DNA from 3 places in the Mesorhizobium captivum genome. Region 3 is predicted to be linked to each of the others. Evidence: riboswitches for the same ligand, from Rfam matches in the RefSeq annotation. Region 3 holds a riboswitch; each other region holds the start of a gene.
The links. Region 3 has a riboswitch for cobalamin ahead of metE (5-methyltetrahydropteroyltriglutamate--homocysteine S-methyltransferase). Riboswitches for the same ligand answer to the same signal wherever they lie in the genome.
Positions count from the first base shown of each region.

Region 1: linked by a shared signal. The riboswitch ahead of RFM40_RS32200 (CbtB domain-containing protein) and the one ahead of metE (5-methyltetrahydropteroyltriglutamate--homocysteine S-methyltransferase) in region 3 are both predicted to bind cobalamin.
Region 2: linked by a shared signal. The riboswitch ahead of RFM40_RS17020 (DUF1636 family protein) and the one ahead of metE (5-methyltetrahydropteroyltriglutamate--homocysteine S-methyltransferase) in region 3 are both predicted to bind cobalamin.

Region 1 covers NZ_JAVIJB010000070.1:5,531-8,798, forward strand. The annotation lists gene RFM40_RS32190 (MFS transporter) at 1-929, shown strand, start outside; gene RFM40_RS32195 (gamma-glutamylcyclotransferase) at 1,031-1,717, shown strand; cobalamin riboswitch at 1,789-1,988, shown strand; gene RFM40_RS32200 (CbtB domain-containing protein) at 2,026-2,205, shown strand; gene RFM40_RS32205 (CbtA family protein) at 2,221-3,012, shown strand; gene cobU (bifunctional adenosylcobinamide kinase/adenosylcobinamide-phosphate guanylyltransferase) at 3,005-3,268, shown strand, end outside.
Region 2 covers NZ_JAVIJB010000018.1:97,312-100,579, reverse strand. The annotation lists gene RFM40_RS17030 (NADH-quinone oxidoreductase subunit A) at 1-53, opposite strand, end outside; gene RFM40_RS17025 (winged helix-turn-helix domain-containing protein) at 390-1,610, shown strand; cobalamin riboswitch at 1,618-1,820, shown strand; gene RFM40_RS17020 (DUF1636 family protein) at 1,861-2,295, shown strand; gene cobW (cobalamin biosynthesis protein CobW) at 2,292-3,268, shown strand, end outside.
Region 3 covers NZ_JAVIJB010000062.1:19,490-22,757, reverse strand. The annotation lists gene RFM40_RS31265 (adenosine kinase) at 1-836, shown strand, start outside; cobalamin riboswitch at 1,393-1,592, shown strand; gene metE (5-methyltetrahydropteroyltriglutamate--homocysteine S-methyltransferase) at 1,689-3,268, shown strand, end outside.

The DNA of each region.
Region 1 (3,268 bases), on a different contig from region 3:
TGCTGGCGCTCGGTTCGGTTTTCTTTGTCACTCACACGCTGCCGGGGCAGTTGGCCGGCATGCTCTGCCGCGTCATGGGCGCGAGCGCGCTGTCGATCACGCTCAACCTCTATATCATGGACCACATCCGCAAGACCGAGTTCATGCAGGCAGAGTCGCTGCGCATGGCGTGGTCGATGTTTGCCTGGACCGGCGGGCCGACGCTCGGCATCTTTCTCTATACGCGCTTCGGCATCTATGCCGCGCATGGCGCGGTCGTGGTCTTCGCGCTGGCGCTGCTCGCGCTGTTCTGGACCTACCGGCTGGGCGACAACCCATCGATCCGCCCCGGCAAGAGCCGGCCGGCCAACCCACTCGCCAATATCGGCCGCTTCATCACGCAGCCGCGGTTGCGGCTTGCCTGGCTGATCGCCTTCGGCCGCTCCTGCTTCTGGACCACCTTCTTCGTCTATGGCCCGCTGTTCATGGTGATCACCGGCGAGGGCAAGCTTGCCGGCGGGCTGCTGGTCTCGGCCGGCAATGCGCTGTTGTTCATGGCGATCTTCTGGGGCAGGGCGGGAAAGCGCTTCGGCGGCCGGCGGACCATGACCTTCGCCTATTTCGCGATGTCGGCCATGCTGATTGCGGCGGGCGGTGTCGGCGCAGCCGCGCCGCTGCTCACCGCCGTCTTCCTGCTTTGCGGCGCGCTCTTCACCATCGCGCTCGACGCGCTGGGTTCCACCGCCTTCATGCGTTCGGTGCGCTCTTACGAAAAGGCGCAGATGGCGGCGGTCTACCGCACCTACCTCGACTTTTCCGAGCTGACGCCGCCGCTCGTCTATTCGGTGGTGCTGACCTTCTTCGGCCTCGGCTCGGTGTTCGTCACGCTCGGCATACTGGCCGCCTTTTGCGGCTTCTTCACCTGGCGCTATCTGCCGAAATCTTTTTGATCAGCGACCGGGCTGGTCTTCCGCATTGTGGCGCTTGCGCGAGAAACCTAAGCTCGGTTCGCCATCGCCAGTGGATTCGCCGGCCGCCGAAGGTGCACCGCATGCCTGCAAGAACGATGTCGCTGACCGAGGAGCTGGTCGCCCGCTGTTTTCGCGCGGTCGAGGACCCAGGGCCCGACCCTGATGCGGAGCATCTCGCGGACAGCGACTATGAAGCGATGCTGGATGTATTCGAGGCTGAGCTTCCCGCGACCGAACCGCTGTGGCTGTTCGGCTATGGCTCGCTGATCTGGAAGCCTGAAATCGAGCATGTCGAGGAGCGCGTCGCTATGGCGCGCGGCTGGCATCGCTCCTTCTGCATGAAGATGACGCGCTGGCGCGGTACCAAACAGAGTCCGGGTCTGATGATGGCGCTGGATCGTGGCGGCCAATGCAAGGGTGTTGCTTTCCGCCTGAACGGTGGCGAGCGCCGGCAGGCGCTGGACAAGCTTTTCCGCCGCGAGATGACGCTGAAGCCGACCAGCTACCACCCCCGCCTCCTGCAGCTTGCAACCGACAAAGGGTCGTTGAAAGCGCTCGCCTTCGTCATCAATCGCAAGGGCACGACCTATGCCGGCCCGCTCGGCGAAGAGGAGGTGGTCGAAAGGCTGGCGACGTCCTGCGGCCATTGGGGTTCGGGCGCCGACTATCTCTACAACACCGTCAAGAATCTCGAAGCGCGCGGCATCCACGACGCCCATTTGTGGCGATTGCAGCAGCTTGTCGCTGAAAGGATTGCCGGCTCCTAGCACGCCACTGCGTGCCGCAATCGCGCTCTGAGGTGGCGGAATTTGGTTTGCCGGGCGCGTCGATTCTGCCTATAGTCGCCGATGTCGTCGGTTCCGTTTTTGGAGCCAAGAGGGAATGCGGTGAGGGTGGACTTTTTTGCCCAAAGCCGTGGCTGCCCCCGCAACTGTGTGCGGTAGTCCTCTCCATAAACCACTGAGGATTTTTCCTCGGGAAGGTGGGGAAGGGCGCGGATCCGCGAGCCAGGAGACCTGCCGGCGACGGGAAAGTTGACTTCGATGCCCTCGGGTGGAGGGCGAAAGGACAAGACATGAATACCGCTTCCGTCTCTCTCGGCGCCTCCGTCTCCTCGCAGTCGCGCATCATGCAGTTGGCCTTGGCCGCGCTGCTCGGCATTTTCGTCGTCGGTTTTGTCGGCTTCTCGCATATCGATGCGGTCCACAACGCTGCCCATGACTATCGCCACTCGATGGCTTTTCCCTGCCACTAAGCTAGGTCCGACATCATGAACCTGTTTCGCAACGTCGTGTTCATCGCGGCGATCGCGGGGCTCGTGGCGGGCATCGTGCTCGCCTGCATGCAGGCCTACGCGACTGTGCCGCTGATCCTCAAGGCGGAAGTCTATGAAAAGGCGGGTGACGGCCATCACCATGACCATGCCGCGACCTCAGACAACTATGCGATGAGCTCGGCTGCTCCGGCGGACAATACGATGAGCAGCGCTGCTCCGGCGCCGACGGAAGCGGCGGCTCCGGCCGAGGACGAGGACTGGGCGCCGGCCGACGGCTTCGAGCGCTTCGCCTTCAACGTCGTCGCCAACGTCGTCACGGGCATAGGCTTCGCGCTAATCCTGGTCGCGGTCTCCGAATTTGCCGGCGGTATCGGCAACTGGCGCCAGGGCGTGTTCTGGGGCCTCGCCGGCTTTGCCGTGTTCACGCTGGCGCCCGGGCTCGGCCTGCCGCCCGAACTGCCGGCAATGCCGGCGGCCGAGCTGCTGCCGCGCCAGATCTGGTGGGTGTCGACAGTGGCGGCAACCGCGATCGGTCTCGGATTGATCGCCTTCCGCAAGTCGCCGCTGGCGATCCTAGCGGTCGTGCTGATCGTTGCGCCGCATATCGTCGGCGCGCCGCAGCCCGACAGCTTCGAGACGGCAATTCCGGAAGGGCTGCATCATCAGTTCGTGGTGGCGGTGACGGTCACCGACCTGGTGTTCTGGCTGGTGCTGGGTGCCGTCGTCGGCGTGGTGCGCGGCCGCTTCACCGGCACGGCGACCAGCCTGCGCGACAGCTTTGCCTGATCGTGCCAAGGGTCGTCTGACCCTCATCATCGGCGGTGCGCGCTCCGGAAAGAGCGCGCATGCCGAAACCCTGGCGACGGCAGGCCCGTCGCCCTGGACCTATATAGCCACAGCGCAGGCCTATGACGACGAGATGCGCGAGCGCATCGCGCTGCATTGCTCGCGTCGCGGCGAAGGCTGGGTCACCGTCGATGCGCCACTCGATCTGGTCGCCGCGATCGAGGCCTTGCCCGAGCACCAGCCGGTGCTGATCGAT
Region 2 (3,268 bases), on a different contig from region 3:
GCCACTGCGATGAACAGGACGATGGGCAGATACGAACTTAGGAGTGCGCTCATGCGGCGACTTTCCTTTGGCGGGCCAGTTCACTTTGATTACAGCAACGGACTCTAATGCGGAAGCGTGACAGTTTAACCCGCTGAACCGTTTTAAGGGCCCTATGCTGCGATGCGGCGAGGGTTAGCGCAGCGGTTTCGGCGAAGCAAGTCAAACGTTGTTCAAAAACCCGCCCTGGACGCCATATCGGAAGAAACTGGTCCGATCCGCTCCTGTTTGATTTCCTTCACTTTTTACTCCACTTTTCTCTCCTGACACATCTCCCGCCATTTGCCTGCTAGCATGTCTGGAATCTCCGGCTGGAAATGCCGGCAAAAGATCGGGGCAAGGATAGCTTGATGAAGGAAAAAATCTCGCTTCGCATGGCCAGGCGCATTGCGCTTGCCGCGCAGGGTTTCACGGACCCCCGCCCCGGCGGCGAGCCCAACCGCCGCCACCTCGCCCGCGTGCTCTCCCGAACCGGGCTGCTGCAGATCGATTCCGTCAGCGCGGTGGTGCGCGCCCACTACATGCCGCTTTATTCGCGTCTCGGCCCCTACCGGCTTGCGCTGCTCGACAATGCCGCGGTCACCCGCAAACGCGCGGTATTTGAATATTGGGCGCACGAGGCGTCCTTCCTTCCGGTAGAGACCTACCCTCTGATGCGCTGGCGCATGCAGCGCGCCGAGCAGGGCGAGGAGATGTATCTCGGCCTCGCCAAATGGGGCCACGAGCGCAAGGAGACGATCGACGAGATCTACCGGCAGGTCGCCGAACGCGGGCCGATCGCCGCTTCCGACATCGAAGGCCACAAGGGCAATGGCGGCTGGTGGGGCTGGAGCGAGGCCAAGCACGCCTTCGAATGGCTGTTTTGGGCCGGGCGCATCACCACCGCCTACCGGCGCGGCTTCGAGCGCTATTACGACCTGCCGGCGCGCGTTCTGCCTCAGGCGGTTCTCGATCTGCCTGTCCCGTCGGTCGAGGACGCGCATCGCGAATTGCTGCGCATTTCCGCCCGCGCCCATGGCATCGCCACCTATGGCGACCTGCGCGACTATTTCCGCCTGGCGCCGGGCGACACCAAAGACCGCATCGAGGAACTGGTCGAAACGGGCGAGCTGCTGCCGGTGAAAGTCGAAGGCTGGGACAAGACCGCCTATCTCCACAAGGACGCCCGTTTCCCGCGCCGGATCGAGGCCCGCGCCCTGCTCGCGCCGTTCGATCCCGTGGTCTTCGAACGCACCCGCACGGAAAAGCTGTTCGGCTTCCGCTACCGCATCGAGATCTACACGCCGGCAGAAAAGCGCCAATATGGCTACTATGTGCTGCCGTTCCTCCTCGGCGACCGGATCGTCGCTCGCGTCGATCTGAGGGCCGATCGCCCGGCAAGCATCTTGCGCGTCCACGCAGCCTATGCCGAGGCCGAGGCCCCGCCCGAAACGGTCGCGCAGCTCTTCGAAGAATTGAAGCAGATGCAGGCGTGGCTCGGACTGGAGCGTATCGAAGTGACGCCGGCCGGCGACCTCGGGCCGGCGCTGGTCGACATCTCGGCGTCGCACCCTGCGTTGACAGGCGCATAGCCGTAAGCCTAAATCCGAGCCAGACGGTCTTCTCCCGGCAAAGGGAGGAGCTAAGAGGGAATGCGGTGCGGGATAATTTCCTAAATCCGCGGCTGTCCCCGCAACTGTAAGCGACGAGCCTCAGCCGAAAACCACTGGGATGTTCCCGGGAAGGCGGCGCCAAGGCGATGAAGCGCGAGCCAGGAGACCTGCCGTCCGAGACTTAAAATATCCGATCGCCCGGCGGGTTTTCCGGGCAAGGAGCCTGGTTTTGGATCGCAACGGCAGTTTTCCGGCAAATATTGCGGACATTCCGTCCGAGCCCGACGACGCCTTGGCCGGTGTGACCGTTATCGTCTGCTCCTCCTGCCGCGACGAGACTGGTTCGGACGCGCATCCGCGCGCTGGCGCCCTGCTGGCCGAGGACACGCGCCGCGCTGCATCGGGCGAAAAAATCCGCATCCACACCGTCGAATGCCTTGGCAATTGCAAGCGCCGGCTCAGCGCTGCGCTTCTGCGCGACGGCTGCTGGAGCTACGTCTTCGGCGATCTGGACACGACGAGCGGCGCCGACCTCGTCGCCGGCGCAAAGCTCTTCGCAACTTCCACCGACGGCCTCATCCCCTGGCGCGGCCGGCCCGACTCCCTCAAGCGCGGCCTCGTCGCCCGCATCCCTCCCCTCGACCTCCTGAAGGACCGATCATGAACGCATCCGTTTCCCGAGTGCCCTGCACCGTCGTCACCGGCTTTCTCGGCGCCGGCAAGACGACGCTGATCCGCAACCTGCTCGAAAATGCCAAGGGCAAGCGGCTGGCGATCATCGTCAACGAGTTCGGCGATGTCGGCATCGACGGCGAGATCCTGAAAGGCTGCGGCGTCGACACCTGTCCGGAAGAAAACATCGTCGAGCTCGCCAATGGCTGCATCTGCTGCACCGTCGCCGATGACTTCGTGCCGGCGCTCGACCAGATCCTGTCGCGCACGCCGAAGGTCGACCACATCCTGATCGAGACTTCCGGCCTCGCTTTGCCGAAGCCGCTTGTCCAGGCTTTCCAGTGGCCGAGCGTGAAGAGCCGCGTGACGGTCGACGGGGTCATCGCCGTGGTCGACGGCCCGGCGCTGGCCGACGGCCGCGTCGCCTCCGACATGGACGCCCTGCAGGCGCAGCGCGCCGCCGACGACTCGCTCGACCATGACGATCCGGTCGAAGAGGTATTCGAGGACCAGATCGCCTGCGCCGACCTGATCATCCTATCGAAGAGCGATCTGATGGACACGGCCGGCGCGGCCCGCGCCAACGCCGTCATCGGCGAGCATGTGGCGCGCGCCGTGAAGGTCGTGCCGACCGCGCAGGGCAAGGTCGATCCGTCGGTGCTGCTCGGCCTCGGCCTCGCAGTCGAGGAGGATATCGAAAACCGCAAGACCCACCACGATGACGAGCTCGACCACGAGCATGACGATTTTGACTCCTTCGTCATCGATATCCCGTCGATCGCCAATCCGGATGAGCTGGCCAAGCGCGTCGCTCTCGCCGCCGAGCAGGAAAACGTGCTGCGCGTAAAAGGCTTCGTCGAGGTTGGCGGCAAGCCGATGCGGCTCCTGCTCCAGGCTGTGGGCCCACGCGTCAACCACTATTACGACCGCGCCTGGACGGCCGAGGACGAGCGCCGCTCGCGGCT
Region 3 (3,268 bases):
CGATCGAGGCTTCCGGCGGCAGCGCCGGCAACACGGCGGCGGGCGTGGCGAGCTTTGGCGGCCGCGCCGCCTTCTTCGGCAAGGTGTCGAACGACGCGCTCGGCGACATCTACACGCACGACATCCATGCCCAGGGTGTGGCCTTCGACACCAGGCCGCTCCATGGCGAGCCGCCGACGGCGCGCTCGATGATCTTCGTCACGCCGGACGGCGAGCGTTCGATGAACACCTATCTCGGCGCCTGCATCGAACTCGGGCCGGAGGACGTCGAGGCCGACAAGGCCGCCGGCGCCAAGGTCACCTATTTCGAAGGCTATCTGTGGGATCCGCCGCGCGCCAAGGAAGCGATCCGGCAGACCGCGCGGCTCGCGCATGCCGCCGGCAGGGAAGTGTCGATGACGCTGTCGGATTCCTTCTGCGTCGACCGCTACCGCGACGAGTTCCTGGATCTGATGCGTTCGGGCACCGTCGACATCGTCTTTGCCAACAGCCACGAGATCAAATCGCTTTACCAGACCGCTTCCTTCGATGAAGCGCTCGCCGCCATCCGCAAGGATTGCAGAATAGCCGCCGTCACCCGCTCGGAAAAAGGCTCGGTGATCGTGCGCGGCGACGAGACCGTCACCATCGAGGCAACGAAGATCAAGGAGCTGGTCGACACGACCGGCGCCGGCGACCTCTACGCGGCCGGCTTCCTCTACGGCTATACGAGCGGCCGCAGCCTTCAGGACTGCGGCCATCTCGGCTCGCTGGCGGCCGGGCTGGTGATTCAGCAGATTGGCCCGCGGCCGCGCCAGAACTTGCGCCGCGAGGCCGAACAGGCAGGGCTGCTGTAGGGGCGGTCCAAGGACTAGCTTCCTTCCTCCTAGTGAAATCTGTTTAGGAAAGCGCGGGCAAATCAAAATGTCGCATGTGCATCCCGTTGAGGGCGGTTTTCCCCTTGGCGCTTCTGGTCTAGTTGCCGGAACTCGGAAACGGGTTGGCGCCACTTACCGGTGGCAGTTTCAGGTGATCTTGATATCAGTCGGCGCGCGGACGCCCACATTCGCGTACTGCAGCATGCGACTAGCCTCGCAGTTCTGCTGGCGCGCCACCCTGCCTCGCGCCCCAATCGGTCCGACCAAAGGCCCGGCTCACAACTCTTGCGCAGCCGGGCCGAACGGCCGAGCCGCCGTCTGGCACGGTTCTGCACAGCGCCCTTTGTCAATTTGGCCCTGTCACCTGCAGCGGCCAAAGTCTGGCTTCATGTAGCCAATCTCACTTACCGCGTGCCGAAACGATCGAAAAGTTCGTCCTCTACGCGACTTGGAAATCACCCCGAAAGTACAAAGTGCGTTCACATAATGACATAAACATTTCTTTATGCGATATTGACAAAAGAGCTGACTGCTGTGATTGTGTCCAAGCCATGGTTCTCCGTACGGCGCTGCCGCAGCGGAGCTAAGAGGGAAGCCGGTGAGATGCCGGCGCTGCCCCCGCAACTGTTAGAGGCGAGCCGACCCCACTCATGTCACTGAGGCGAACAGCCTCGGGAAGACGGGTAGAGGCTATGACCCCCGAGCCAGGAGACCTGCCACGGCGAACTATTGTCCACGGGCGGGGTGTCTCGGTGGCCGCTGCAGCCCGGCGTTCGTACCGGCCTACTGGCGCCTTCGTTGTCCCCCACGCCCCAACCATCGGGGTATCGCATGACTCTCTCTCAACAAATTCCTGTAGCAACGCTTGGTGTGCCGCGTATCGGTCGCAGGCGAGAATTGAAATTCGCGCTTGAAAGCTATTGGTCCGGAAAATCATGCGCTGCCGAGCTTCTCGCGACGGCAAAGGCGCTGCGTGCCGCGAGCTGGGAGGAGCAGCGCGATCGCGGTGTGTCGAAAATCCCGTCGAACGACTTCTCGCTCTACGACCATGTACTCGACACCGCCGCCATTGTCGGCGCCGTGCCGTCCCGCTACGCATGGAATGGCGGCGAGGTCCCACTCGACATCTATTTCGCCATGGCCCGCGGCAACCAAGGTCAGACGGGCAATCGCGACTCTGGTCGGGAGCCTGCGGCTAGCCCTGCCCTAACCGCGATGGAAATGACCAAATGGTTCGACACCAACTATCATTACATTGTGCCGGAACTTGACGACGATCAGGCGTTCACACTCTCGTCGACCAAACCGGTTGATTACTTCCTCGAGGCTAAAGCCTTGGGCATTCATACACGCCCGGTCATGCTTGGACCGGTCACTTTTCTCAAGCTGGCGAAGTCACCTGTCGAAGGTTTCAATCCCCTCGCGCTCCTGCCGCGACTTCTGCCCGTCTACGAGCAACTCCTGCGGAGGTTGAAATTCTCGGGAGCCGATTGGATGCAGATCGATGAACCAGCGCTTGTGCTCGACCTAAACCCGAACGAACGAGCCGCACTTGAATTTGCCTATGGGCAGCTGTCGAAGGCCGCGCCCGAGCTGAAGATCATGCTGGCTACCTATTTCGGGCCGCTGGGGGACAATCTCGAGACGGCGATATCGCTGCCTGTGGCGGGCCTGCATCTTGATCTCTCGCGTGCTCCCGAACAGTTGGAGATGGCTGGTCGGCTCGCGCCTAAGGATCTGGTATTATCGCTTGGCTTGATCAATGGCCGCAACGTCTGGCGCGCGAACCTCACTGCCATTCTCGACCGCATCAAGCCGATCGTCGCGGGCTGGCCCTTGGATCGAGTCGAGATCGCGCCTTCGTGCTCGATGCTGCATGTGCCGATAGACTTGCGTATGGAGACGGTACTGGATGCGAACATCAGGTCCTGGCTCGCGTTCGCGGCCCAGAAGACCGACGAACTGGTCATCCTGGCTCGGGCCTTGTCCCAAGGTAGAGATGCCGTGGCTGGTGAGTTGAAAGCCTCTGACGAGGCTGCCGCGACTCGCGCAACATCCACGAAGGTCCATGACCCGCTCGTTGAAGGGCGGATCGCCGACATCAACGGTGCTATGAAGCAACGAAAGAGCGCATTTGCCGAGCGTTCCAGGGTCCAGGCCCGCACGCTCGGCCTGCCGCCGTTCCCGACGACGACCATTGGATCCTTTCCGCAGACGCCTCAGGTGCGCAAGGCGCGTTCCGCTCACGCGAAGGGCCAGCTCAGCTATGTCGATTACGAAACCTTTCTGAAGAAGGAGATCGAGGCTGCGATTCGCTTGCAGGAGGAGATCGGGCTGGACGTGCTGGTGCATGGGGAGTTCGAACGAAACGACATGGTACAGCATTTCGGCGAGCAACTTTCCGGCTTCGC